DNA from 4 places in the Thalassotalea fonticola genome. Region 4 is predicted to be linked to each of the others. Evidence: predicted binding sites of a transcription regulator. Region 4 holds the regulator's gene; each other region holds the start of a gene.
What was found. Region 4 encodes FNR, which switches genes on or off when oxygen is low (the NO sensors DNR and NnrR bind a similar motif). Its sites were predicted from a motif close to TTGATCTAGATCAA; they were not measured.

Region 1 (7,621 bases), 1.9 Mb from region 4:
GTAAAGGAAAATCAGCAATGTGTGCTGCTTGTCACGGCGCTAACGGCATTTCAGCTGTACCAATGTACCCTAACTTAGCGGGTCAAAAAGAAGCTTATCTTGCCAAGCAACTTAAAGATTTTAAATCTGGTACTCGTAAAGACCCAGTAATGTCAGGCATGGCTATGCCATTAACTGACGCAGATATCGCTAACTTATCTGCATATTACGCAAGCATTAAGTAAGTGACATTAGAAGATAAAAGCGCATTTGATGCGCTTTTTTTGTGCCCTAAATTTAATAGTTGAATATAATGAAGTTTGTTCTATTTTTAACCATTTTTACCTTTAACTTGCATGCCTGGGCTGCAGAAACCAACGCTGAAATACTGACCAAATCAGAACCAACTATTGATGCCGTAGAGCCTAGCCCTGATATGCTGGAAATTGCTGAGCAAGAAATTAATTTTGACGAGCAGCAGTTGTTAATAAAACACCAAAAACTAAAAACTCAAATAGAATTTTGTGCACCATGTCATGGTAAAAATGGCCTATCAGATGTGCCTATTTATCCTAATCTTGCTGGTCAACACCAAGAATATTTATTCAAACAACTGTTGGCTTTTAAATACCGAAGACGCAAAGACCCCATTATGCAAGGCATGGTCAGTCGTTTAAATGAAGAAGATATGCTTGAATTGGCGAAATATTATGCCAGTCTTTCTAATGGTATTACGCAACCTAAATTAACTGGAGCAGCAAATGAAAACTCTAATTAAACCCTACAAAATAATAACAATACTTATAGCGTTAACATTATTTTCGTGTGGTGGTAACTCCACTTCAGACAGTGCAAGTGAATCCAGTAAGGTGGTAATGGATATGAACCAATTAGCCGAGCGTTACGTTAAACTAGCGCTACATGTAGGTAAGCATCAAAGCTATTATATTGATGCCTATTATGGCCCTAAAGAGTGGCAAGAAGCTGCAGATAAACAACCGCTTGATAAACTATTAAGTTTTGCCGAGCAACTGGAGCTTGACTTAAACAATTCTACAGCCATTGCCAGCGAGCAACTTCGTAAAGATATGTTAGTTGTTCAGGTGCGCTCGGTAAAAGCATTTATTCAGCAATTAAGCGGCAAAGAATTTACTTTTGATCAAGAATCAATGGCACTTTATGATGCAAAATCGCCAAACTTAAGCGAAACTGATTTTGATAAAGCGTTGGCCGAACTGAATGAATTGTTGCCAGGCGAAGGTGAATTGAACCCTCGTTTAAAAGCGTTCAAAGATCAGTTTGTTATTCCATTAGATAAACTTGGTAAAGTGTTTATTGCTGCGATAGAAGAGTCACAAAAGCGCACTAAAGCTAATATAGATTTACCAGAGAATGAGTCGTTTACCATAGAGTATGTGAATGATAAGCCCTGGAGTGGTTATAACTGGTATAAAGGTAATAGCTTCAGTTTGATTCAGGTAAATACCGACTTTCCGATCCAAATAGATCGCGCTATTGATCTCGCTAGTCATGAGGGCTACCCCGGTCACCATGTGTTTAACTCATTAATGGAAAAACATTTAGTTAATGGTAAAGGCTGGTTGGAATATTCAGTATATCCTTTGTATTCACCACTATCTTTATTAGCAGAAGGCAGTGCCAATTACGGTATTGAGGTGGCATTTAATCATACTGAACGTATGGCGTTTGAAAAAGCTGTATTGTTCCCGTTAGCAGGTTTGGATCCAGAAAAGGCTGAAGCTTACTATCAGGTTGAAAGTTTATTAGGAAAACTATCATACGCTGGTAATGTAGCAGCCAAACGTTATTTAGATGGACAAATTGACAAGGAACAAGCTGCAGACTTCTTAATGAAATATGAGCTAAGTACTCCAGAAAAGTCTAATCAACGAGTTGGTTTTATTGAGCGTTACCGCGCTTATGTGATTAATTATAATCTTGGCAAAGATCTGGTTAAAGACTATGTAGAGTTTAGAAGTGGTGATGATGAACAAAAACGTTGGCAGGTATTTGCCGAATTATTATCAAATCCGAAAAGCGCCTCAATGATGGTGGTGCGTTAGAATAACAATAATTACCTGTGGCTTGACAATTGTCAGGCCACACTTGTTTTTACCTTGATCTGTATCAACTAAGCTCGTATCTCAATTGCACCACGGTTAACATAAGAGTAACTTATGCTCAATGTAAGTTCGGTATTGAGATTTTATGAGTACTACAAATTTAAAACTAACCACCACATCAGTAGATGTACCGTATTATAAAGAGCAGAACAATGAAGTGTCCTTGTTTGAATACGCTCATCAACATCATTTGCCAATTTTAATCAAAGGCCCAACAGGGTGTGGTAAAACTCGCTTCATTGAACACATGGCAAAAAAACTGAATAAGCCGCTTTATACTGTTGCTTGTCATGATGATTTAACTGCTGCAGATCTCGTTGGTCGCCATTTAATTGGCCCAGAAGGCACTTATTGGCAAGATGGACCATTAACTCGAGCTGTACGAGAAGGTGGCATTTGTTACCTTGATGAAGTGGTTGAAGCGCGTAAAGATACAACGGTTGTTTTGCACCCTTTAGCCGATGACCGTAGAGTTTTGCCATTAGAAAGAACGGGAGAGTTACTTGATGCTCATCCTGATTTTATGTTGGTAGTCTCTTACAATCCTGGTTATCAAAACTTATTAAAAGGGATGAAACCTAGTACGAAACAACGCTTTGTCGCTTTATCTTTTGATTACCCTGAAAAAGAAGTTGAACAACAAATACTAATGAGTGAAGCGAACGTAGAAGGTCATTTAGCCTTTACATTAGTTGAGCTTGCCCAAGCATTACGCCGCTTAGAGCAAAACGATTTAGATGAAGTGGTTTCTACCCGCTTACTGATATACGCGGCCAAAATGATGTCAAGTGGCATGGATCCTTTAGAGGTTTGCAAATGTTGTTTAGCAGAGCCGTTGTCCGATGATCCTGAAACGATTAAAGCGTTAATGGATATTGCCCGCATTTATTTTGATGGATAGTGGCTTATCATCAAGTTGCTTATACCCCAAGCGCATGTTGAAGTGAGTTGAGCATCGGTATATAGTTAAAATTATTGTAGCTGCTAAGTGTATGAGATCATTATGTTAATTAATCCAAAGTCATCTGTACATTTAGCCGTTACCTGTCAATCATTGTTTCTGGCTAATTTATTAGTATTACCCGGTTTGTCATTTATTGCATTGCTATGGATGCTTATTAAATACAAACAACAAAGCGCCATTGTAAGAATTCATCTGTATCGCGCGGTGCAACTTTCTGTTGCCGTTGGGCTTGTGGTCTTTACTCCTTTAATCTTTATTTTACTTTCTGATACAGTGCCTTTTCAATTGATGGCAATGTTGCTGTATTTCATCTTAGTGCATACCGGTTTTGTATTAATTGGCATGCTTAACCTTGCTCGGGCTATGGTTAAAAAGCTGCCTATCTTCTAAATATTCCCTCGCAATACAGTTAAACAACAAATACAAATCGACATATTTTGAAACATTTTCGCAACAATATTCATTAGTTTGATTTCTATCAAGATTTGCACCGCTATAGAGCTTTAAGATGTATTTGCTTTATTAAATACTATAAGGGAGCAACCCATGTCAGAAAGTTTTACTAAAGGCATGGCGAGAAATATTTATTATGGTGGAAGTGTATTCTTCTTCTTGGTATTTCTTGCTTTAACTTTTCATACTACAAAAGAAATGCCAGAAAGAGATAATCGTCAAAACATAACCGAATCCGTAGAGCGTGGTAAACACCTTTGGGAAAAGAACAATTGTATTGGCTGTCATTCTTTACTAGGTGAAGGTGCGTATTTTGCGCCAGAACTTGGTAATGTTTTTCAACGTCGCGGTGGCGAAGCCGGCTTTAAAATGTTTTTCAATGGTTGGATGAAAGCACAACCGTTAAATATACCAGGTCGTCGTCAAATGCCTAATTTCCACTTAAATGATCAAGAAATTGAAGATTTAGCTGAGTTCTTAAAATGGACCTCAGAGATGGACATTAACGGCTGGCCGCCAAACATAGAAGGGTAAGACAGATGAATACATTAAAATATCAATCACAAGCTGTCGCAAAACCTTATTTTGTGTTCGCTTTAATCTTATTTGTCGGACAAATTTTATTTGGTCTGATCATGGGATTGCAATATGTCGTAGGCGATTTCCTCGCCGGCGCAATTCCATTTAACGTAGCTCGAATGGTGCATACCAACTTGCTAATTGTTTGGCTGTTGTTTGGCTTTATGGGGGCTGCTTATTACCTGGTTCCTGAGGAATCTGAAACGGAGTTATACAGTCCTAAACTAGCAATTATCTTATTTTGGGTTTTTGCTGCTGCAGGTGTAGCAACTATTTTAGGTTACTTACTTGTACCATATTCAACCTTAGCTGACTTTACCTTTAACGAGTTATGGCCAACTATGGGGCGTGAGTTCCTTGAACAGCCAACAATTACCAAAATAGGTATCGTTGTCGTTTGTTTAGGTTTCTTATTTAACCTTGGTATGACAATTTTAAAAGGTCGAAAAACTGCGATTAACATGGTGCTAATGACCGGTTTAATTGGTTTGGCAGTATTCTTCTTATTCTCATTCTACAACCCAACTAACTTAGCATTAGATAAATACTTCTGGTGGTTCGTGGTACATTTATGGGTAGAAGGTGTTTGGGAATTAATCATGGGTGCAATCTTGGCTTATGTATTAATCAAAGTTACTGGTGTTGACCGTGAAGTTATAGAAAAGTGGTTATACGTAATCATTGCGATGGCGTTAATCTCAGGTATTTTAGGTACTGGTCATCACTTCTACTGGTTAGCAACTCCAGAATACTGGCAGTGGGTAGGTTCAATCTTCTCAGCAATCGAACCATTACCGTTCTTTGCGATGGTATTATACGCCTTTAATATGGTTAACCGTCGTCGTCGTGAACATCCTAACAAAGCCGCTACATTATGGGCGTTAGGTACTGCAGTTATGGCATTCTTGGGTGCTGGTGTGTGGGGCTTCTTACATACTTTATCTCCGGTAAACTACTACACTCATGGTTCACAAATAACCGCTGCTCATGGTCACATGGCATTCTATGGCGCTTATGCGATGATCGTAATGACTATCATTTCATTCGCTATGCCTAAGTTACGTGGTATTGGTGAAGCTAACTGTAACCGTGCGCAAGTACGTGAGATGTGGGGATTCTGGTTAATGACTGTTGCTATGGTCTTTATCACCTTATTCTTAACCGGTGCAGGTGTTTTACAAGTATGGTTACAACGTTTACCTGAAACAGGCGAAGCGCTAAGCTTTATGGCCACTCAAGATAAACTCTCCATATTCTATTGGATGCGTGAAGTTGCTGGTGTTATTTTCTTATTAGGTCTAATCGCTTACATCTCAAGCTTTTGGGTAAAAGAAAAAGCCACAGCATAAAGTTATGTAATTATTAACGCGAGCTTAGCTCTGCAGAAAATAATAGCACTAAAGATATTAAGCCAGTTACCTAGTAACTGGCTTTTTTAATTCTGTTTTATTTCAGGGAAGAAATAATGCCAAGCTTACATGGATGTAAAAAGATTGGCTCACTTCCGATATGAATAAATGTAAATCACCAAAGATAATGGTTAATGATTTGTTGATACAAATCAGAACCTGTTGTTAGCAGATAGTTATAATAACCACAATTGAAATAACTATTATTGGGTAATTATGGAAGAATGGGTTGGCAGTCTTTGGCATCAATTTATCACCCGTAAAGCAAGTACTGAGTTTGATCTCGCTCGGGTGAACTTTACTCAAGTGAGTAAATCGGTTGGTGTGGTATTTCGGGCTTTAGGCGGTGACGCGGTTAAAAGAGTTGAAGCTGCAAGTACTCGAGATTATTTATCTAGACGTAGTTTTTTACAAAAAATTTCAGGCGACAATCAACAGCTAAGTCTTGCTTGGCAAGATGAAGATAGCCTTCGTTTACCTGAATCTATAGCTGTTTTCCCTGAGCAAGAACTTAATGCTGACCTATATATTTGGCTTGCGGTTCTTGCTGCGCATCATAGCGGACGTTTTAAACATTGGGCTATTGATAACCAACAATTAGTCGCTGACGTGCTAACTCAATTTCCGGCATTGAAGCCTCGTTACCAACGATTAGCGCAAGCTTTTGTAAAATTACGCCCTAATGTTGAAAAATTACCAAGTGCGGAACAGGCAATGGAAAAAGCTATCGTTGAAGCAATTATAAATCCTGGTTCAGTAAACTCATTTCCAACGGTTAACTATGCCCCGCAAGCGGTTTTCTTATGGCTTTATCCAGCAGCACAGATTGATGGCCAAATACAAGCTGAGTATGGGGATGGACCTGATGAAGCTGAAGAGCAGGCTAGTATAAACAGTAAAAAGAAAGATAAGGCAGCTCGTAAAAAAACTGAACGAGTTGAATCCTCAGATAGTCGTGATGGCATGATGATATTCCGTTTAGAGAGTTTATTCTCGTGGAGCGAGTTTGCTAATCTTGATCGTGGTACAGATGACAGCGATGATGATGACGGCGAGAAAGTTGCCGACGATTTAGACAAAATAACGATTTCGAAACAACAAGATCAAAAAAGCGCCCAAATAAAAATAGATCTAGACTTACCATCAAGCTCAGAAGATGACTTACCATTAGGTGAAGGCATAAAGTTGCCTGAATGGGATTATCGTAAGCAGCAGTTAGTCGTAGATAGATGCTTATTACAGCCAATGCTGCCAAAAGATGCTGTTGCACAAAAATTACCTGTCCATTTGCAAAAAACCGCAAAAAATATTCAAGCGCAATTTGAACAATTGCAAACCATGCGCTATTGGTTAAAAAGCCAGCCGCAAGGTGAAGAGTTAGACTTAAATGCTTGGTTAGATTTTCATGTTGAGCGACAAATTTCAGCAACCGCTGAAAAAGGCCTTTATCAGAGTTTTCGCGGTAATAACCGCGATTTATCTTGTTTATTACTTGCCGATTTATCAATGTCTACCGACTCGCATATTAATAATGACATGCGAGTAATTGATGTTGTGCGCGATAGCTTATTATTGTTTGGTGAAGCGTTAAATGTAGTGGGTGATAACTTTGCAATGTATGGTTTCTCATCGGTTAAACGTTCACATGTACGCTTTTCGTTATTAAAAAACTTTAAAGAGTCATACGATGATAATGTACGGGGCCGTATCCAAGCGATACGTCCAGGTTTCTATACCCGTATGGGCGCCGCAATTCGACAGGCAACTAAAATATTGGTTGAACAAAAGTCATCACAAAAATTATTATTAATACTTACTGATGGCAAGCCTAATGATATTGATCACTATGAAGGGAGGTTTGGTGTCGAAGATACTAAACAAGCCATTGTCGAGGCAAAACAAGCCGGCTTAAAGCCATTTTGTATTACTGTAGATACAGATGCCGAAGAATATTTGCCTTATATTTTTGGCCGGTATAGCTATACCGTGATGCATAGCCCTACAGAATTGCCTGTTTGTTTACCACAGATCTACCACAGATTAACAGCACACTAGGATAGTGATTATGTCGGACCAAAAGACGCCTTGTTTGT
Region 2 (7,621 bases), 1.5 Mb from region 4:
GGCCTGACATTTTCAAACGCGCCGTTCGCGGTATGGGCAAAGCCACTGAAACCGTCATGGAAAAAGCAAATTTAGCCATTGAAGATATTGATTTACTTGTACCCCATCAAGCGAATTTAAGAATAATTGAAACCTTGCAGAGCAAATTAAAATTAAAAGATGAGCAATGTATGGTCAATATTCAAAATTACGGCAATACCTCTGCAGCGACCGTTCCTATTGCATTTTGTGAAGCATTAGAACAAGGAAAAGTAAAACCTGGCGACACTATTATGTCAGCAGCATTTGGGGCTGGCCTTACTTGGGGGGCGGGTTACATAAAATGGGGGAATAATGTCACGCCTAAAAATGACTACATCCAAGAAGAGCAACACGTTGATAAAACAGCAAAAGAGTTATTAGCCGTTGCCATTAAACATTGTACTAATAATTCTTAACCATTTTTTCAGCTTATATAAAGCAAAAACGAGCTTAACAGCTCATTTTTGCTTTATAAAATCAGAGACTCTACCTGCTCGCTGTTATCTTTCACTATCCCAACTAAACAACCTAGCACTCAATAATAAACATACTGCGGTCATAGATAATAGAACCGTAAGTTGATAGCTCACATCTTGTAACGTTGCGCCTTCAGTGATTATACTTCGCGCAGCGCTAACTAAGTGAGTCAAAGGAAATACTTCTGCAATATTCTGCACAAACTGTGGTGCACCTTCCAATGAAAACCATACACCAGAAAGTAACATCATTGGCCATGTTGCCATATTTAATAACCCGCCAACCAGCTCTTCTGATTTACTGCGAGTAGAGATTAATAAGCCAAGACTTATCAGGCTCATAGCTCCTGCGACCGCGATTAGGAATAAATTTAAATAACTACCCAACATAATAAAATCGAAGAAGAAATTGCAGCCTATATAAACAACAGAAACCATAAACAACACAATAAACAAACGAGAAAGCAACTGTGCAGAAATAAACTCCAAGGCCGATAATGGCGTGGCTTTTAAGCGCTTTAATACTGAGTTTTTTCGATACCGAACAATGACATACCCGACACCAAACAAGCAACTAAACATCATATTCATACCAAAAATCCCCGGTAAAACCCAGTCAATATAACGGATAGGTTCGCCGGTAGTTACCATACGTTTTAAGCCACCAGCATCGTGCAAAAATATTTTTTCAACCATATAGCTCTTTGGTGATTGCTCGTTCACCCAATAATGGTTATTGGCTAAGTCAATGATCATATCAATTTCATGTTGCTCTAACTTGATCATTGCTTTTTCAGGCTGTTGGTATTGGACAAAATCAATATATTTGGTTTGCATAAATGGATGGGAATCATTCATATTTTCAATTAGTTGCGTTACAACACCGACTTTGTAAACGGCTCTGCCATCACCAGAAAAGGCAAATGAAAAAATAACCAATAACAAAACCGGGAATAATAAATTCCATGCTAATGATGATTTATCCCGAAAAAACTCTAAATTACGGGCTTTAACCACAGCAGCAAATCGTGAAAATTTAAACATGGGATGTGCCTCCGAGCGAATGACCAGTGAGCTTTAAAAATAGATCATCTAAATTAGCTGATTTAATATGTAAACCGGTTAATGGCACAGCTAGTTCGATCAACTCTTTAACCGTTTTCTCAACGTTAACTGACTTAATTTCAACATAGGTTTCTTCAATATTCCACCGTTGTTTAGTTGCAAGTTCATTACCAACATTTTCAACAGGAAGGTAAATAAAAACCTGTTTAAAATGGCGGGTTAATAACTGTTTAGGAGAGCCTTGTTCGATAATTTTACCATTATCCATTATCACTATATTGTCACAAAGCTGTTCGGCTTCATCCATATAATGGGTAGTTAAAATTACTGTTTTACCTTGTGCTTTAATGTTTTTAATTAACTGCCAAAAGTGTCGACGTGATTGTGGATCTAACCCGGTAGTAGGCTCATCTAAAAAGACAATTTCAGGATCATTTATTAATGCCAAAGCCAGTAGTAAGCGTTGTCTTTGCCCACCTGATAAAAGCCGGTTATCACGATTGACAAACTCGCTTAAATCACACAGCTCGATTAATGTTTCATTGCTTAATGTTTTTTCATAAAACGAGGAAAATAAATTGAGCGTTTCGGTTACAGTCAGGTAATCTTGTAAGGCAGTACTTTGAAATTGAATACCAATCAACTGGCTTACATCAGCATTTGCCTGAGTATTATATTTAACCTCGCCTGAAGTTTTATTAATGATGCCTTCCATTATTTCAATAGTAGTAGTTTTACCTGCACCATTAGGCCCAAGCAGACCAAAACAATGCCCCTTGATAATGTCAAAGCTTACATCATCTACTGCTTTCACATCCTTATAATGTTTAGTTAAATTCTCTACCGTAATTATCTTCATAATAAATGAGCCTTCAATTACTTATTTTAGCGTTAACAATCCAGAGCATAGTTTCTGTAATAACTTTAACAAAGCTTTCTTGCCGGTTAACTTATATTCCACACAAATTTCGCTAATGCTTTGCTGTTGAATTACTTTTCTGATTGCAACATCTAATTCTAACGAGGCAAGCTGAGATACATTATCATTCTGAGAAAGCGTCGTCGTTAAACAACGTTTTATCGCTGGTGCACAACAGGAAAATACTCGGTTACCTTCAGCAAAATCTTTTATCGCTTGTAAATCTTGCGCTAAATGGGAATCTAGATTATCAGCATGTATAAATATTTCAGACATTAATTGTGTATCTAAATATTTATATTCATCGCTAGCAAAATAATTTAAGTCTTGGTAAAACTGATGTTTGAGTTGCTTACTTAATTGCTCGGCCCGACAGTTCAGCGGTTTTAAGACTAATGCTGAATGTTCACCGCTGGCAGCATCTTTGCTAAACCCTATGCGCGCTAAGTGAAATTTACTTTTAAACCAATAAGAGAGTAATTGTTGATTAGCGCCAAAACTTGAACCAATAAAGTCAAAACCCCGTTTTTGACTCTCAAAAACACAATAAGCTAACAATTTTGAGCCCAAACCTTTAGCTTGTAATTCAGGGTGAACCGCAATTCGGATCACGCGCAGAAAACGATAATTAAACGCATCTTCAACCCCGCAGTGCACTAACAATGATTGAGGAATAAAGTGCCCCTTCAGTCGTCTTAACGAGTTCTTCACTTTAATTGCTAAACTGCTGTCAACTTCACCTTCAGCGAGTAATAAAGCTACAGCTAAAATGTGTTCATTTTGCTGCGTTATGATCACGCTCACATTCGGATCATCAAGTAACATTCTTAAATCACTAGGCTTTGTTTGGTAGTGAGCTGTTACCAATAAGGAAAACACCTGATTTAAAAGTTCTTCATCTCTAATTAAATCTATACTGGCGAGTACTTTATATTGAATCGCAGTGCTCTCACAAAACTGAGCTATTGGTAATTCACTATTTAACAATAAACTGGCAAAAGTAAACTGCTCCAAAGGGTCATTGTTTGCCCAGCGAATAGGCTCATGCATGTGATAGTGGTTACCGTTAGGGCGAGCTTTTCTCAGTTGTTTTAAAAATTTACCGCTAAAGCCTCTCCCCGCCCCTTCATAACCATGAATGGTAGAAACAAAAACTTGCCGGTGATAATTGTGCAGCAATGTTGTCAGTAAAGGCAGTGGAACGCCTGCCGCTTCATCTACCAATAGTAAGTGACAACTTGGTTGCTGCTTAATCAACACATCTAGCGGTAAAAATAATAGTTTAGAATTTTGGTAGTTAACCGTTAAGCCAGTTTGTACTGCATCAGGTAAGCTTATTTTCAGCTGCTTAAAAAATATATTAACTGCATCAGGATGCGGTGCGGTAATAATAATATTCTTTTGATCTTGTTTTAGGATTTCACTTGCAGCAATGGCCAATGCGCTTGATTTTCCCCGCCCCCTGTCCGCTGTAATAACCAATGGTCTATCACGATGACCTTTAACGATATTAATAATTTTATCGACCGCAATTTCTTGTTCATTGGTAATACAACCAAAACGGTTTTGCTGCTTTTCAGCAGCAACCACTTTTGTAACTACAGAGTTAAATGTTTGTATTAAAGGAAGTTTTTTATCTGATTGTTGGTAGCGATAAATTTGCTCAAACTTATCACAGAATGTAAGTAACCTCTGACTAAAACGGCTATTTTCTAATTGCGTTTTAGTTAGCAGCAACACACATTGTCCACCCGCAACCAATGTGCCTGACAAAGCCGCAAATGCATCAACATTAAAGGTATTCTCAGCATCGAAAATAACATGTTTTTGTTCAGTACCAAGGTACTGACGATAGGTTTTATTGTTGACATAAATGGTGTCTAAATTTTCATCCAATACAGGGGAAAAAGAAAAATATAATCCTTTAGATAATGACCCTTTAATCATTAAATTTTTCTGCTGTTCAAGCCATTGATAATCACCTGATAAAACAAGCAAACTGCGAGTTTTATTTTCTAATGTTATCTGCTGAATTTGGGTGAATAACTGCTGATATTTAATTTGACTAACCATTTCATATTTATAAATATTTTTATCAGTTTAACAGGTAATAGTAAAAAATTTATATTCATCAAGTGAATTTCTTAACTACAAGCATAAAAACATACTTTTTTAACAAATTTTTTTTTAAAAGTTGACTCAAATCAACACCTTTTTTTGAGCAGCTACTATACTCATTTAAACGTTACAGAAATATTAGAATTAACATGAGTGAAATAGCAAGTTCAGAGCAACAAAAAAAAGATGAACGCAATACCTTTTTATTCCTTACAATTTTCCTAGCTCCCATCTTAGCCGTTGCTATTGTTGGTGGTTTGGGATTTGCCATTTGGATCAGTCAATTGATATTGGGCCCTCCAGGAGTTTAAGTAAGTTTTATGACAATTTATGTCGACCAATCACGTCGTAACTTTTTAAGAGGTAAAAAACCAACTATCGCTCCAGCCTTCAGACTGCCTTGGATCACGAGTGAAAGTGCGTTTATAAATGACTGTACAAAGTGTAATGATTGCCTATCAGCTTGCACTGAAAACATTATAGTTAAAGGCAGCGATGGCTATCCGAGAATTGATTTTGAGCAAGGTGAATGTACATTCTGTCAAGATTGCATCACCAGTTGTAGTCAGCCATTTTTTAAAGCAGATAAAACAGGCCAAGCGTGGCCAAGTAAATTTAATATTAAAGACAACTGCTTGGCTAAAAACAATGTGTATTGTCAAAGCTGTAAAGATGTATGTGAAAGCCGGGCAATATCCTTTGCCTATGTTGATAGTGCAATTCCGCAACCACAAATAACTCAAGATTTATGTACAGGTTGTGGTGCATGCATCAAACCTTGTCCAACAAATTCAACTGAATTACTCCTTTTTAAGGAACTTAAATAATGACTGAAACAACTGAATATCATGTAGCAAGCTTTATTGCGCAAGTTGATGTTAGTAAAGAAGATGCAGTAAGAAAAAGCATCGAAGCAACACCTGGCGCAGAAATTCATGCCAGTAACGACACTGGAAAAATAGTATTTACCATAGAAGCAGATAATCAACGAATTATTGGTAACTATGCAGACCAAATCAAAGATCAATCGGGCATTTTTACACTTGCTCCGGTTTACCACCAATATTTAGAAGAATAAGTAGGAATTGCTATGAAACTTAATCGCAGAGAATTTATAAAGGCTAATGCTGTTGCTGTTGCGGCAACCGCAGCAGGTGTAGCAGTACCTGCAACTGCATCAAATTTAATTACCAGTAGCGAAATGACCAAATTAAAATGGGACAAGGCCCCATGTCGTTTTTGTGGTACTGGTTGTAGTGTTAATGTTGCCACTATGGATAACAAAGTTGTTGCTACCCATGGCGATATTAATTCACCGGTAAACAAAGGTCTTAACTGCATTAAAGGCTACTTTTTATCAAAAATAATGTACGGTAAAGACCGTTTAACTAAGCCATTACTTAGAATGAAAGATGGCAAATATGATAAAAACGGTGACTTCACTCCAATCACTTGGGATGCCGCGTTTGACATCATGGCTGAAAAAGCTAAAAAGACCCTGAAAGAAAAAGGCCCGACAGCGGTTGGCATGTTTGGCTCTGGTCAATGGACAGTACAAGAAGGTTACGCTGCAGTTAAACTAATGAAAGCAGGCTTTAGAACCAACAATATTGATCCAAATGCCCGTCACTGTATGGCGTCAGCGGTTGGTGGCTTCATGCGCACCTTTGGTATCGACGAGCCTATGGGTTGTTACGATGATTTTGAAGCGGCCGATGCCTTTGTACTGTGGGGCTCAAACATGGCTGAAATGCATCCGATTTTATGGACTCGCATAACTGATCGTCGTTTAAGTGCACCGCATGTTAAGGTTGCAGTGTTATCAACATTTGAACATCGCAGTTTTGATCTTGCTGATAACGGTATGATCTTCACTCCACAAACTGATTTAGCAATTTTAAACTTTATTGCGAACTACATTATTAAAACAGACCGAGTTAACAAAGATTTTGTTAATAAGCATACCAACTTCCGTTTAGGTAACACTGACATCGGTTACGGTTTACGACCAGAGCATCCGCTTGAGAAGAAAGCAAAGAACAATGGTTCAACAGCTGGTGGTTCTAAACCAATTAACTTTGACGAGTACGCGAAGTTCGTTAGCACTTACACTGCTGAGTATGTATCAGAACTATCTACAGTTCCGGTTGATAAACTAAACGCTTTAGCTGAGCTATATGCTGATCCAAAAACTAAAGTAACGTCACTTTGGACCATGGGCTTTAACCAACACACCCGTGGTGTTTGGGCGAACAATTTGGTTTATAACATTCATTTATTAACCGGTAAAATATCTACTCCAGGTAACAGTCCGTTCTCATTAACAGGGCAACCTTCTGCTTGTGGTACTGCCCGTGAAGTTGGCACATTCTCTCATCGCTTACCTGCAGATATGGTTGTGGCTAACCCTAAACATAGGGCAATCGCTGAGAAGATTTGGAAATTACCTGAAGGTACTATTCCACCAAAACCTGGTTACCATGCAGTTTTACAAACACGTAAGCTTAAAGATGGAGAATTAAATTTCTACTGGGTGCAATGTAATAACAACATGCAAGCCGGTGCGAACATTAACGAGGAAGGTTTACCTGGTTATCGCAACCCGAAAAACTTTATCGTTGTTTCTGACCCATACCCGACAGTGACCGCGCAAGCTGCAGATTTGATTTTACCTACCGCTATGTGGGTAGAAAAAGAAGGTGTTTATGGTAATGCTGAGCGCCGTACTCAATCTTGGTATCAACAAGTTAGCGCACCAGAAGGAGCATTTTCAGATTTATGGCAATTGGTTGAATTTTCAAAACGCTTCCAAATTGAAGATGTGTGGCCTGAAGAGTTATTGGCGAAAATGCCAGAGCATCGTGGTAAATCACTGTTTAGCGTTTTGTATGAAAATGGCAATGTTAATGAATTCCCATTAGCAGAAATTCCAGACGATAGATTAAACCAGGAATCTCGCGATTTTGGATTCTATATTCAAAAAGGTTTATTTGAAGAGTATGCAGAATTTGGTCGTGGCCAT
Region 3 (7,621 bases), 1.6 Mb from region 4:
TGTAGAAAATGATCATATTGAAATAGCGACACTCGATCAAAACCAAGAATTCTCTCGCTATGTTATCAGTAACCATAGCGCCGGATGGGTAAGCGCATTCAAGATGCCTGCTGCAGATATCGATGCACATCCCCAGAATGAAACGGCAATACAAGGCCAGTGGCAATTAACCGAAGACGGCTATATTGTTGAACTTAGAATTAAAAAAGCATTACTCGGTGAAAAGGTCGGCTTTAGTATTACCGACGTTGACTCTTTCGCAAAACCAATTCAAAAGATCGTAATTGGCACCGCCGATACTCAGAACTCGAATGATTTAGGTACACTTACGGTGCCTTCACCAAAAATTGAGAGCATTATTAAAGCAATGGGCCGCAGCCATTCAAAAATCAGAGTTGTCGATAAACATCAGCAATTATTAACTGAACATGGTGATATTCAAAATGCGGCTGGCGATTGGTCTGATAATAATTTTTATCTTGAAAAAGATACTTGGTTTAGTCAAATAAGAGATTTGATCATAAATCCGTTTTATCAATACTTTTTAACTAAACCGCCAAAAACATTTACTATTGAACAGTTTGAAAATCGTCGCCATAAAAACCGCCATGTTCAGGCGGCAATAAACACCGGAAAATTAACGTCAATGTGGTGGACAACCAATGACAATAAAGCGGTTATATTGTCTGCGGCACATCCTATTTATGTTGATAATCAAGTAAAGGGCGCAGTGATTGTTGAAGAAACCACTCATGGTATTCGCAGCATTCGTAATAAAGCGGTTGAAGGTATATTACTGACCAGTATTTTCATTTATTTATCGGTCGCGGCATTATTTCTCTATACGCTAAGATTGTCATTTCGTATTCGAAAATTGCGCAATCAAACCGAAGCTGTGGTTGATGAGCAAGGTAAAATAAAAGCTAACTTGCCCGGCACCAAAATAAACGATGAAATTGGCGATTTATCGAAGAGTTTTACCAATATAATTAGTCAACTTGGTCAATACAATAACTATCTGCAGCATATGTCGTCCCGCTTATCGCACGAGTTAAAAACGCCAATATCTGTGGTACGTTCGTCGCTTGAAATGATGGAAAATCAGCAGTTACCAGAAGATAACCAGGTTTACATGAAGCGTGCTAAAAATGGCATAAACCGCTTAAACTCAATGTTAATGGCGATGAGTGAAGCGACCCATTTAGAGCAAGCATTGGCAACATCTGAAAGTGATGAATTTGATCTTGCCGCACTGGTTGAAGGCTGTGGTCAAAGCTATCAACAAATTTATCAACAACAAAAGTTCAATTTAAACATTACCAGCAAACCTATTTTTATTAATGGCTGCGATGAGCATATAGCACAGCTGTTTGACAAGTTAATATCAAATGCCGTTGAGTTCAGTAACAATGGCGATGATATTAAGGTAAATTTAGCGCTAGACAATAGCAAAAAACAAGTAATGTTATCGATAGAAAACAAAGGGGCTTTGTTGCCTGAAAAGATGCAGGCCAATATTTTTGATGCCATGGTGTCGGTGCGCAATGAAGAGCAGAAAAAGCAGCCGCATTTAGGTATAGGTCTATACATTTGTAAATTGATCAGTGATCACCACGAAGGCTCTATAATTGCTGAAAATTTAGCGGATAACAGCGGAGTAAGGTTTATACTTACCTTACCTATAGCGAGACTACCTTAGATAACAGTAATTATGTGTGGACGTTTTTCAATAAATAAGCAACAGATAGAAACTTGGGTAACCAGTAATTTACTCAGTCCCTTTGCGTGTGTTGATAATAATGATTTATGCCCTAGCCAAACGGTAAGCACGATTATCAAAACTGCAGATAAATTGGCACAGCAGGATGCTCTGTGGGGCATCAAACCAGCATGGGCAAATAAGTTACTAATAAATGGTCAAGCTGAAAGTATTACTGAAAAACCAACGTTTAAACAAGCTTTTAAAAAACAGCGCTGCCTCATTCCTTTTTCAACTTGGTTTGAATGGAAAACTAATGAGCAAGGAAAGAAACAGAAGTTCCAGTTTGCGAGTAACGAAAATACACCTTTGCTGATGGCAGGAATTTATTATCAAGCTAAAGATGGTGATAAGCCTTTGCTAGTTACTCTGACGACCAAGCCTACCGAGCAGTGCGCCGAGTATCACAACAGAATGCCGCTGTTAATCGCAGATGATGCAATTAATGAATGGTTTAGTGAAGAGATAAACCAAGTTGCGCCATTACTATCTACAATAGAGCAACCATTTCAAATAACCGCATCTTAAATCGGTTTCGCTGATTAGTTTGCTTTTATTTCTTTTGAGTAATTATCTTCATTAATATCAAACTCTTTAGAATGAGTCATATACGGGTGATCTTCTAAAAAAATCTCAATGGCACGTTTGACTTTATTTCCGATAAAATCAATTTTGTCATCAAAGAAATTCTTACGGTGATCTTCAGAATCAAAAATTCCTATCACATCGCCATCAGGGCCAAATATTGGGCAACAAAGCTCTGATTTAACTTTTGCATCACAACGGTAATAAGGACCGACATGAGTATCAACATCGGGAATATAATATTGCTGTTTTTCCATGATCACACGAGTATTAATCGATTTTTCTAAATGTTCTTCTGAGATCTCAAACTCAGCTTTACTCATTTCACCGTTGTAAACGTATTTCACTAATTTATCACCGTGACGCAGGTAAATACCAAACCACAGTACGTCAGATTTAATGTGAATCCAGCGCACCAAACGATTTAAGCGAGCAAGTAAATCTAACAAGTTCGCTTTTTGTTCAGCACTATCAACGTATTGCATTAAGTCGTAGCTATTACCAGCAACCTTATAGATTGGACAAGTGCCATCAGCGTTTAACTCAGGTTCGATATAAGTTAACAAATGATCGTGATTATCAAGGCTGTTAATTGGTTCGTAAAGAACCCCTAAGATGTCGAATAAGCGCATTTGCTTTACCTATAATGTACTGTGTTAATAAATTATCAATTTAGATGTATAGACGTCTAAATAAGAAATTCATTATACAGAAGATTGCGGTGATGCCAACCTATTTTATTATTACCTCTTCATAGAGTAGAGCAGATTATAAATTACAGTGCTTGTGCATAAGCGATAAGAGGCTTGGTTAACAACTCAGGTAATTGATTCAACTCAACCCTATCGAGTAAGTTTTTAACCGCCAGGCCCAACTCAACATCACCTTCAATCAGTAATTTGCGTTTAAAGAACAAAGTGTCGGGATCAATCGTTTGTGATGCCAATAACACGAATGAATTGAAATCACCGCTGATCACCACATCGCTACGTTGTACGTTAATAGTATGATGAACACTTATCTTTTCACCCTCGACAGTAAAAAACCAAGATTTATTAAGGTCGGTTACTTTTATTTCTAAGAATACCCCATCAAGAAAGTCCAACTCACCGTCTTCCAGTTGTTCTTTAAGGACATGATTAATCGCCACAGTAATGACTTTACCTTGAATGGAGTCCGGAACAATATGAGCTGAAATATTAGCTATTTTAGGCAAGATTTGGCAAAGCTTATCAGGTAGATTCATGGCAACTCAAAAATAAAAGATTAGTAATGTTAATAACGCCAAGATAACAAATTATAAATATCGATTGTTTAATCCATATCAAATATAACCCTAACTAAACAGTTAAAATAATCTCGCATAATAATAACTAAGAGTATGAACCAACCATGGAGTTACTTTGCCCTGCCGGTAGTCTGCCTGCAGTAAAAACAGCCTTAGAGCATGGCGCTGATGCAATATTTATCGGCATGAATAATGAAACTAATGCCCGTCATTTTGCCGGCCTTAATTTTAATGATAAACGTATTTTGCAAGCTGCTAATTTAATTAATCAACAGAATAAAGATTTGCACATTGCCATTAATACCTTTGCCAAACCAGGCGAGTTCAAATCGTGGCAATATGCGGTAGACAAAGCCGTAGACATTGGCGCGAAAGCATTAATTATTGCAGACATGGCGGTGCTTGATTACGCCGCAGATAAATACCCTGATGCTGAAATTCATCTTTCAGTGCAGGCTTCAGCTACCAATAAAGCCGCTATCGATTTTTACCGCAATAACTTCAATATTCATCGTGTTGTATTACCAAGAGTTTTGTCACTTCAACAAGTAAAGCAGTTGTCTCGCCAAACGGATATTGAACTTGAAGTGTTTGCCTTTGGCAGCCTGTGCATTATGGCCGAAGGTCGCTGTTACTTATCATCTTATTTAACCGGCGAAAGCCCAAATACGGTAGGCGCTTGCTCACCGGCTAAATATGTAGACTGGCAACAGACCGAAAATGGCTTAGAATCGCGTTTAAATGATGTATTAATTGACCGCTACCAAGACGATGAAAACGCCGGTTACCCTACACTGTGTAAAGGCCGTTTTAAAGTAGATGATAATATTTATCATGCCCTCGAAGAGCCAACAAGTTTAAACACAATCGACTTAATCCCTGAACTTGCTAAAGCAAATATTGCCTCGGTAAAAATTGAAGGTCGTCAACGCAGTCCTGCTTACGTTGCGACTGTAACCAGATTGTGGCGCCAAGCTATAGATTCATACAATAAAGATCCTGAAAACTATCGAGCCGATCCTGCCTGGATGAACGAGCTTGGTAATATTTCAGAAGGCTCACAAACAACGTTAGGTGCTTATCACCGTGACTGGCAATAGGGGAAAAGTAATGAAATATTCATTAGGTGCAAATCAATTCTATTGGCCAAAAGCAAAGGTTGCAGAATTTTACCAACAAGCAGCATATTCAAATGCTGATATTATTTACTTGGGCGAAACTGTTTGCTCAAAACGAAGAGAGCTGCGGCAAAAAGATTGGTTGGAATTAGCAAAAGAGTTGGCTAATTCTAATAAACAGATTGTCTTGTCGACTATGGCATTATTAGAAGCGCCATCAGAAGTAGCAATTCTCAAAAAATATTGTGATAACGGTGAGTTTATTATTGAAGCCAACGATGTTGGCGCCATTGAATTTTGCCGACAAAATAAGGTGGAGTTTGTGTGTGGGCAAGCTATAAATGCCTACAATGGCCCCGCATTAAAGCGTTTAATTAACATGGGAATGAAACGTTGGGTGACGCCTGTAGAACTTGGTAGAGACTGGATAAAACAGACATTGGATGACTTGGCTAACCAAGGACTGCGCGAAAAATTTGAAGTTGAAACTCAATCATATGGGCATTTACCGTTGGCCTATTCAGCCCGCTGCTTTACCGCAAGAAGTGAAAACAAAAGTAAAGATGATTGTCAGCTTTGTTGTATAAATTATCCAAGTGGGCGCATTGCTGACAGCCAGGAAGATAAACAGCTGTTTGTATTAAATGGTATTCAAACCATGTCGGGCGATTGTTATGACCTAAGTAATGACATAACAAGTATGCAAGGCTTGATTGATATCATTCGTATAAGTCCGCAGGCAGAAAACACTTTCACTATACTTGATAATTTTATCGCTAAAGAACAACAACCAACCTTTGAGAAGCTGCCTTGCAACCACTCAAATGGCTACTGGCATCAAATTGCAGGAATGAATAGCGTTTAAACCATCTCACCTTAAAGAAGCAAGAGTAGAACCGGTACTGGTTCTACTCTTGTTTATTTTCACTTTCTAGCGTTTCATTGTTTCTGCATCTTGTTATACTTAAGCAAAAGTATCAGTAGAGATCAGCATGAGTTCGGTACAAAAAATACAAAATAATACCAATACCTTAATTATGGACGATGCAACCATCGATATCATTAATTTACGCTTGCGCACTTATATTGGCTTTAACCCCGAAGAAATAAGCAAACAGCAAGACATTGTCATAAATGCTCAAATACGTTACCCGGCAGGTAACGCCTGTACTACCGATGAAGCAGCACAAGCTTTAAATTATAAAACCATTACTAAAAAAATGATCAGTCATGTTGAAGGTGGCAATTTTAAACTGCTAGAAAAGCTAACTTCAGATTTATTAGAAATTGCCATGACGTCCAAGCTTGTTACCTTTGCAAAAGTTACGGTAGAGAAACCGCATGCGCTGCGATTCGCTGATTCGGTATCACTTACCTTAAGTGCCAAACGCCAGTAACTTATGATAGATAATGCAATAGTTATCACCGGTGGTGGGCAAAGATTAGGCTTGGCATTAGCAAAAGCTTTACACAGTAAACTCACGCCTGTTGTGATTACTTATAGAACAGAACGTGAATCAATTGCAGAATTACAAAAGCTTGGTATTACTTGTATCAAAGCCGACTTTTCCACTGACGCAGGAATTGATGACTTTAACCAGTACATACAAAACCATTATTCTTCATTAAAAGCCGTAATACATAACGCGTCAGATTGGTTAGCTGAAAGCACTACGGTTTCAGCTAGCGTAACCATGCAAACAATGATGCAAGTTCATGTGCAAGCGCCCTATCAGCTTAATTTAGCTTTTCAGCCTTTATTGGAAAACTATTATCAACAAAACTTGAGCACAGCCAGTATAATTCACTTAACCGACTTTGTTGTTGATAAAGGTAGTAAAAAGCATATAGCTTATGCCGCCAGTAAAGCTGCATTAGCCAATTTAACCTTGTCTTTTTCGGCCCTGTTAGCACCAAAGGTAAAAGTTAATTCGATTGCGCCATCGTTGTTAATGTTCAATGAAAGCGACAGCGAGAGTTATAAACAAAAAACCCTGCAGAAATCATTAATGCAAATTGCCCCCGGAGAAATTGAAGGGGTTGAAGCAGTGCAATATCTACTAAACAGTAGGTATATCACTGGCCATACACTACACTTAAACGGTGGCCGACACCTAGTTTAATCCGCTTGATTTAATTCGGTTGAGATTAAGCTAAGTATTGATAACAGAGAAAGAGATTATGAATAGCATGCAAGCAAAAAAACTGGCGAGCATTAGTAGTAACAAAGCAAGCAGTCCTGCGGCTAAAATTGTGCAACATGCATTAATTGCTGCGGGTTTAGAAACGCCTATGCATAGTAATAAAGAGCTTAGTAATGATGAAAAGTATCAAAAGATCAAACAGTCTTTTACCGATATTTGTGACACCTTAGGGTTAGATTTAACCGATGACAGCTTACAGGAAACACCGCATCGCATCGCAAAAATGTATGTGCAAGAAATTTTCTCTGGCCTTGATTATAGTAACTTTCCTAAAATCTCTGTTATTGAAAACAAAATGGCTAATGATGAAATGATCATGGTTAAAGATATAAATTTAACCAGTACTTGTGAACATCATTTTGTCACTATAGATGGCTTAGCGAAAGTTGCTTACATTCCGAAAGAGAAAATTATTGGCTTATCAAAAATCAATCGTCTGGTGCGATTTTTTGCTCAACGCCCACAAGTTCAAGAGCGCTTAACTCAACAAATTTTGATCTCATTAAAAGCCTTACTAGACACAGAACATGTTGCGGTAACAATCAATGCCGTGCATTATTGTGTGAAAGCTCGTGGCGTTATGGACTCAAACTCAAGTACCACTACAACAGCCCTAAGCGGTTGTTTTAAAAGTAACCCGGCGACACGCAGCGAATTTTTACAATAA
Region 4 (7,621 bases):
TGTATGGATATCTGTTTTAACACTGGGTACCTTAGTAGGTTGTTACATACTACTACGTTGGTGTTTAAAAAACTTCGCTGGTGTTCCTGAAGGGGAATCAATGGGCCATGAGTTTGACGGTATCGAAGAATTGAACAACCCTCTTCCTAAATGGTGGAGCACGTTCTTTTTAGTAACTATTATTTGGGGCTTTGGCTACTTAGCGTTATACCCTGGTTTAGGTAACTACAAAGGTTTATTTGGCTGGAAAAGTTCTAACCAAGACGTAATGAGCCTTGCCGATTCAAAAGCACAAGTTGCCTCAATGAAAGAAGCTGGTTTTGCGGTTCAATATGACCGTGAAGTTGACCGTGCAAATGCTAAATTTGGTCCTATTTTTGCTGAATTTGCTAAGCAAGACGTTGAATCACTAAGTAAAGATAAAGCTGCGCTAAAAATTGGCCAACGTTTATTTTTACAAAACTGTTCACAATGTCATGGTTCAGATGCCAAAGGTACTACAGGCTTCCCTAACCTAGTTGATAACGACTGGTTATACGGCGGTGATGGTGCAACTATTGAGCAATCAATTTTGCATGGCCGTAAAGCGCAAGGCATGATCGCCTGGGAAACTATGTTAGGTGGCGATGAAGGCGTTAAAGAAGTTGCAGCTTACGTACTTTCTCTTAACCCTGAGCGTGCAACTAAAGTAGACTCAGCCCTAGCCGCTAAAGGTGAAGCTAAATTTGCTATGTGTGCAGCTTGTCATGGCGTAGATGGTACAGGTAGTACTGCAATGGGTATTCCATTAGGTGCACCAAATCTTTCTGACAATACCTGGTTATACGGTGGTTCTGAGCGAGCAGTGCAAGAATCAATCGCTAATGGCCGTGCCGGTGTAATGCCTGCTTGGAAAGGTATTTTAGGCGAAGATAAAGTACGTGTAATTAGTGCATACGTATATAGTTTATCTAACCAAGAATAACTAAAGACTTTTTAATAAAACCCTGTATGGCGATGCTAGACAGGGTTTTGTTTTGTATACAAACCAATTTGATTAAATTCATTACCAACTCAGAGCTATGTTATAGGGTCCATAACAAGCAAAATTTATTTAGATATAGTTGTTCTATATTAAATGAATTTTGTGCAGTTAGAGTTCCTAGAACAAGCTCCCGAGGGTGAGTTTAAAAGGCTTATATGCTGCGTTATTGATTTTGACAAGGGAACAACCATTCTCTTCAATCAATTACTTGCCTATAAGCCTTTTAATTCTCACTGAGTGGGAAGTAACTTAGTCAACTTGGTATTATTAGTTTTTATTTATTTATAATTTTATTAAAAATATAAATAAGTAAAAATTTATATCGAGAATCACCCTCTTTATCGTTGATTAAATACACGGTAAAATAGCGCCTCAAATTAAACGAGAAACAATTTATGAAAACAGCTTGGTACAAAGAGCCATGGGCTTATTTAGTCTTCGGCCTTCCTTTAATTTCAGTTGTCGTTGGCACTACAGTTTTTTTTATCGCCAATAAAAATGCTGATACTGTAGTCGTTGATGATTACTATAAAAAAGGCAAAACCATTAACCAAGATATTCGTAAGTACAAGCTTTCACAAAAACTAGGCATACGTTTTGATATGCAAATTTCAAACAATGAGGTTATATTAAAACCAACCGGCATTGAAAAAACATTTCCTGTCCTTAACGTTAATTTTTATCATGTTACCATTGCTGAACGTGACTTTTCAGTAAAATTAACACCTGATGGTAACGGTTGGATGCGTCAAAGCTTTGATCAAAATGTCGAGGGAAAATGGCGAGTGCTAGTTACTCCATATGATAACAAATGGAAAATGCAAACTACTGTAGCCCTACCGCAATCGCAATTTTCCGAGTTTGAATTACAGTACTAATGAATAAACCATTTAAATGAATAATAAAAACTGCTTTCATTGTGGCGAAATAGTCCCGCCGGGTTTTTCCTTATCTGTGCTCATCGACAACAAAATGCAAGATATGTGTTGTATCGGTTGCCAAGCGGTAGCTACAGCAATAGTTGAAAATAATCTTGAAGACTATTACCGGTTTCGCAGTGAAAAAGGTAATAAAGTTGATGCACAAGTTCCCGACTCTCTATTAAATAATCAATTTATTGATGATGAAAATTTACAAACCGAATTCACTTTCGATGTGGATAATTGCAAAGAAACAATACTGTCTATCGATGGTATGTCTTGTGCGGCATGTGCGTGGTTAATTGAAAAACAATTATCGCAACAAAGCGGCATAGCTAAAATACAAGTTAACGCCACAACACAAAGAGCAACTGTTGTTTGGCAAAATGAGTTGATCAAACTCAGTGATATTTTGACGGCAATTAATCAAATTGGTTATCAAGCACTACCGTTTAAAGCAAATCTAGCTGAACAACGTAATAAACAACAAGCTAAAGCCTTTATACGCCGCCTTGGTGTTTCTGGAATTTTAACCATGCAAGTAATGATGATTGCTTTTGGTTTATATTTTGGCGCATTTAGTGATCTGGCTGAGCATAATTTGGCTTATTTGCGCGGCACGAGTTTTGTTCTCACTCTCCCAATAGTTACTTTCGGTGCGTTTCCTTTTTACACTGGTGCTATATCAGCATTGAAAGCCCGTAGGTTATCAATGGATGTTCCTGTATCAATTGCCATTGTATTAGCGTTTTGTGCCAGTACTTGGGCAACATTTACTCGCTCGGGCGAGGTGTATTTTGAATCATTGGCAATGTTTACCTTTTTATTGCTTATTGGTAAATATTTAGAGTTTAGAGCGCGTGCAAAAGCCGCTGAAGTATCGGCTAACTTACTAAAACTCATGCCTTTAACGGCAACGAAATTACTCACCGTTAATAACCAAGTACAAGAGCAAGTGATCAGTGCTAAACAATTAGAATTAACCGATATAGTCATTGTTAAACCAGGAGAAACCATTCCTGGAGATGGATTAATACTGACTGGCCAGTCAAGTGTTAACGAGGCTATGCTTACTGGCGAGCACTCGCCAGTACAAAAATCTAAAGGCGCAACGGTTTTTGCAGGCACAGTAAATGGTGATGGCAACTTAACCATAGAAATTATTAAAACTAATTCAGACAGTTTTCTTACTAATTTGATCCGTTTAAGTGAGTCTGCACAGGCGCATAAACCAGCTATAGCTAAATTATCTGATCGTATCGCTCAATACTTTGTCGCATTAATATTGTTAACCGCAATTGCTACTTCCATTTACTGGACCATACATTCACCCGAAGAAGCATTTTGGATCACCCTTTCGGTTTTGGTAGCTACCTGCCCATGTGCGCTTTCTCTTGCCACACCCACAGCACTAACTTGCGGCACAATTAGGCTTAATAAAGACGGCATCATGATTAAAAATGCCCACGTATTAGAAACCATGCCAAAAGTAAATTGCTTTGCTTTTGATAAAACTGGCACGTTAACCAATGGTGTGTTTGCTATAACCAAAGTTAATTTACTTAATAAACAATACGACAAAGAAAGTGTGCTAGCCATTGCTGCGGCTTTAGAAGCTCATTCTGAACACCCTTTAGCAAAGGCATTCAACCAATACAGAAACCACGATATCAATGTTAATGATGTCGAAGTGGTTCCAGGTTGCGGTGTTAAAGGCACTAAGGATGGTCATCAAATATGTATTGGAAAGATAAGCTGGATAGAAGAGAGCTTATCTGTTGACGCTTGTTATAATAAATCACAGTGCTTACTCACCGTAGATAATATTCTTGTTGCTGCGTTTTATATGCAAGATACTTTACGTACTAATACTAAGTCAGTGATCAACAGCATGCGTTTATCCAACATTGAAACGATGTTGATCAGTGGTGATAATAAGGCTGGGGTTAACGGTTTTAATCAGCAAGTAAAACTCGATCAAAGCTTTGACACCTGCAGTGCCAATGACAAGCTGAAAATTTTGGCTGATAAACAAAATGCAGGTAAAACTGTCGCAATGGTTGGCGATGGCGTAAACGATTCACCAGTGTTTGCCCAAGCTCACGTATCGATTGCTATGGGAAGTGGTACAGAGATAGCGAAAAGTGGCGCCGACGTGATTTTAGTGAACAATCATCTTGCAAGCCTGTTAAGGCTTAAAGCTATTGCGTTGAAAACCTCGAATATCGTTAAACAAAATTTTGCCTGGGCATTGGCCTACAACGCCATTATTCTGCCGTTAGCGGTGTGTGGTTTTATCACCCCTTATATGGCAGTATTAGGTATGTCAGCAAGTTCGATTATTGTTGTTACTAATTCATTAAGATTATTAAAGTAGCTATTTTATGAGTGTTATTTATATCCTTATTCCTATTGCCATTATTTTTACCGCTATTGCAATTTATTTATTTTTTTGGGCGGTAAAAACAGAACAGTTTGACGATTTGGAAAAACAAGGCATGAGCATTTTGTTTGATGATGAACCGGTAAGTAATAAAATTAGCAGCACTGCCACCGATACAAATAAATCAAATGAATCTGAACTCCAAGATAACACCAGCCACTCAAATAAAGCTGACAAATAACTCCATATGGAATTAGACTTTTTATCCGCATTTTTAATTGGTATTGCAGGTGCGGGGCACTGTGTTGCTATGTGTGGTGGCATAACTACAATGCTGACAGCCTCAATAGCAGACAAAACCAAGGCCAGTATCAGCCTAATTTTCGCTTACAATTTTGGTCGCATTTTTTCTTATTCAGTTGCAGGTGCAATTGCTGGATTTACCGGCTCTTTAGCTGCTAAGTCGCTCGGTTTTCCGATATTATGGTTAAAAGTTATCGCTGCCTTATTCGTGATATTTTTAGGGCTTTATATTGCCAAGTGGTCTTTCGTTCTAGCAAAAGTAGAAAATATTGGTAAGTTTCTGTGGAGATACTTACAACCACTGAGTAAGAACTTTATCCCGGTAAAAAATGTTAAACAGTCTTTACTGTTAGGTATGGTGTGGGGTTGGTTGCCTTGTGGTTTGGTCTATTCCACCCTAACTTGGTCTATTGCCAGCGCGACATGGCAAAATGGCGCATTAATAATGCTAGCTTTTGGCTTAGGTACATTACCTGCATTACTTACTTTAGCTTCAGGTTATAAATTTGTAACCGAAATGTTACGTTCTGATCTAATTCGTACATTAACAGCTATTTTACTGATTTTTTACGGCTTATTTTCGTTATTTATTGCCCTAAATCAAATATTTTAGTACCCTGCACCACATTAAATATGGAAATAGCTGTAATAATATGCCTCAAATAATACCGATTGCAAATAACATTAAGTGTCAGAACTGTAGTATCAGTGAACTTTGTTTACCATTTAGTTTAAATGAAACCGAGTTGAACTTACTTGATGATATTATTCAACGTAAAAAACCAATCCAGAAAAATACGCAAATATTTAAAGCTGGCGAACAATTGCATACTCTATATGCAATACGCTCTGGTACCTTTAAAACATTCATTATTTCTGAGCAAGGCGAAGAACAGATTACCGGTTTCCATTTAGCCGGCGATTTAATGGGCTTTGATGCCCTTTCAGCCAAAAGCCATCCGAGCTTTGCTAAAGCGTTAGAAACATCAATGGTATGTGAAATACCGTTTGAAGTACTCGATACACTATCAAGTAAAATTCCTAAGCTTAAAGCCCAAATGATGAGCTTAATGAGCGACGAAATACAGTGTAACAGCGAAATGTTACTATTGTTGAATCGTAAAAATGCCGAAGAAAAGTTAGCAACATTTCTTGCTAATTATGGCCGTAGATTAGGTAACCGAAATTTGTCATCCGTTGAATTTAACTTACCAATGACCCGAAGCGAAATTGGCAATTATATTGGTTTAACCATAGAAACAATCTCTCGTTTAATGACCCGCTTTCAAAAAGAAGGCTTGATCAAAGTAGAGAACAAATTCATTACTATACTAGATAAAGATGCCTTATTAGAACTGGCCGGATACACTAAGTAAACTTCCTCCTCTCATCTCTTTATGCGTTGATTTATACTTGATTTAAATCAACGCGTTAATAAACCTTACATAAATTTTCAATACATATTTGTAACAATCGCCAGTTCATATTAAGCTTATATCAGCTTAATTATTTTTATATTGGTGAACGTATGGAAAGTTATCAGAATATATTAGTCGTTATTGACCCTACAACTGAAGAACAAAAAGCATTAGCACGGGCATGTACTCTGGCTAAACATTCAGGAGCTAAGGTCACCGCATTTTTATCTATTTATGATTTTTCCTATGAAATGACCACAATGCTATCCGGTGAAGAACGTGAGGCTATGCGTGAAACGGTAGTTAAGGGTAGAGAAAATTGGCTAACTGATTTGATCGAAGACTTTGATTATGACATTCAAACTAAAGTGATTTGGCATAATCGCCCTTTTGAAGCCATTCTTGCTGAAGTAAGAGATAATGCCTTTGATGTGGTCATTAAAAGCACACACGAGCACCCTACCTTACAATCAGTTATATTTACCCCAACAGATTGGCACCTTATTCGTAAGTGTTGGGTACCATTATTGTTAGTTAAAGAACACACCTGGCCTGATAATGGTCATATTCTAGCTGCAGTAAACGCTGGTAGCGAAGAAGAAGAACATCAATCACTGAATAACAAAATTTCTGAAGAAGCAATCAATCTAGCTAAACTCATTAACGCTGACGTACATTTTGTAAATTCATATCCAGGCACACCAATAAATATTGCCATAGAAATACCTGAATTTGATGCCAACGAATACAACGATGCAATGAAACAACACCATGTTGATGTAATGAAAGAACATGGTGACAAATACAATATGGCTGAGCAGTACTTACACGTAGAAGAAGGCCTGCCAGAGGATGTTATTGAAAAAGTTGCCAACCAAATTGATGCTGAATTAGTGATCTTAGGCACAATTGGCCGCACAGGGTTATCAGCAGTTCTTATTGGCAATACTGCCGAGCATGTAATTGACAGACTTAATTGTGATCTATTGGCATTAAAGCCAGATGGTTACCAATCGCCCTTCCTTAAATAAAACCTCTATCGTTCTCATTTCTCCGTTATAAGCATTATTAGCTATATTATTAATGCTTTTAACGTCAGATAGCCTTAGGTATAATGCGCGCCTTGAAGATAACTATACGGTACGCAACATGTCACTACAGACGCTAAATCACCCATTAAACGATTCTGACATTAAAATTGCAAAGCAACAATTAGCAAAACTTGCTAAGCGCTTTCGCCATCATGTAGGTAAAGCAATCAGCGATTACAACATGATTGAAGATGGTGACAAAGTCATGGTGTGCTTATCTGGTGGTGCCGATAGTTATACGATGCTTGATATTTTGCTAAAGCTTAAAGCTTCTGCACCAATCCACTTTGATATTGTTGCGGTAAATTTAGATCAAAAACAACCAGGCTTTCCTGAACATATTCTACCAAACTACCTTGAAGATTTAGGCGTTGAATACCATGTAATAGAAGAAGACACTTACTCTATTGTTATGGATAAAATACCAGAAGGCAAAACCACCTGCAGCCTTTGCTCACGCTTACGTAGAGGGATTTTATACA

Region 1: RI844_RS12170 (nitric oxide reductase activation protein NorD) is a predicted target of FNR. The motif match lies at 5,671-5,684, and genes of this name have one in related genera.
Region 2: napE (periplasmic nitrate reductase, NapE protein) is a predicted target of FNR. The motif match lies at 4,676-4,689, and genes of this name have one in related genera.
Region 3: ubiU (ubiquinone anaerobic biosynthesis protein UbiU) is a predicted target of FNR. The motif match lies at 3,659-3,672, and genes of this name have one in related genera.

The regions. Positions count from the first base shown of each region.
Region 1 covers NZ_CP136600.1:3,000,033-3,007,653, reverse strand. Annotated here, with positions in the region: gene RI844_RS12205 (c-type cytochrome) at 1-224, shown strand, start outside; gene RI844_RS12200 (c-type cytochrome) at 293-757, shown strand; gene RI844_RS12195 (hypothetical protein) at 741-2,063, shown strand; gene RI844_RS12190 (CbbQ/NirQ/NorQ/GpvN family protein) at 2,209-3,024, shown strand; gene RI844_RS12185 (hypothetical protein) at 3,127-3,477, shown strand; gene RI844_RS12180 (c-type cytochrome) at 3,634-4,074, shown strand; gene RI844_RS12175 (cbb3-type cytochrome c oxidase subunit I) at 4,080-5,468, shown strand; gene RI844_RS12170 (nitric oxide reductase activation protein NorD) at 5,745-7,583, shown strand; gene RI844_RS12165 (DnrP protein) at 7,594-7,621, shown strand, end outside.
Region 2 covers NZ_CP136600.1:4,449,286-4,456,906, reverse strand. Annotated here, with positions in the region: gene RI844_RS18370 (ketoacyl-ACP synthase III) at 1-437, shown strand, start outside; gene RI844_RS18365 (ABC transporter permease) at 522-1,541, opposite strand; gene RI844_RS18360 (ABC transporter ATP-binding protein) at 1,534-2,421, opposite strand; gene RI844_RS18355 (GNAT family N-acetyltransferase) at 2,443-4,554, opposite strand; gene napE (periplasmic nitrate reductase, NapE protein) at 4,749-4,910, shown strand; gene napF (ferredoxin-type protein NapF) at 4,920-5,426, shown strand; gene RI844_RS18340 (chaperone NapD) at 5,426-5,677, shown strand; gene napA (nitrate reductase catalytic subunit NapA) at 5,690-7,621, shown strand, end outside.
Region 3 covers NZ_CP136600.1:4,385,739-4,393,359, reverse strand. Annotated here, with positions in the region: gene pdsS (proteobacterial dedicated sortase system histidine kinase) at 1-1,699, shown strand, start outside; gene RI844_RS18070 (SOS response-associated peptidase) at 1,712-2,287, shown strand; gene RI844_RS18065 (GAF domain-containing protein) at 2,302-2,976, opposite strand; gene ubiT (ubiquinone anaerobic biosynthesis accessory factor UbiT) at 3,120-3,590, opposite strand; gene ubiU (ubiquinone anaerobic biosynthesis protein UbiU) at 3,737-4,732, shown strand; gene RI844_RS18050 (U32 family peptidase) at 4,743-5,615, shown strand; gene folX (dihydroneopterin triphosphate 2'-epimerase) at 5,788-6,147, shown strand; gene folM (dihydromonapterin reductase) at 6,151-6,873, shown strand; gene folE (GTP cyclohydrolase I FolE) at 6,941-7,621, shown strand.
Region 4 covers NZ_CP136600.1:1,062,289-1,069,909, forward strand. Annotated here, with positions in the region: gene ccoP (cytochrome-c oxidase, cbb3-type subunit III) at 1-964, shown strand, start outside; gene RI844_RS04440 (FixH family protein) at 1,420-1,902, shown strand; gene RI844_RS04445 (heavy metal translocating P-type ATPase) at 1,919-4,321, shown strand; gene ccoS (cbb3-type cytochrome oxidase assembly protein CcoS) at 4,329-4,568, shown strand; gene RI844_RS04455 (sulfite exporter TauE/SafE family protein) at 4,575-5,243, shown strand; gene fnr (fumarate/nitrate reduction transcriptional regulator Fnr) at 5,284-6,006, shown strand; gene uspE (universal stress protein UspE) at 6,159-7,079, shown strand; gene ttcA (tRNA 2-thiocytidine(32) synthetase TtcA) at 7,198-7,621, shown strand, end outside.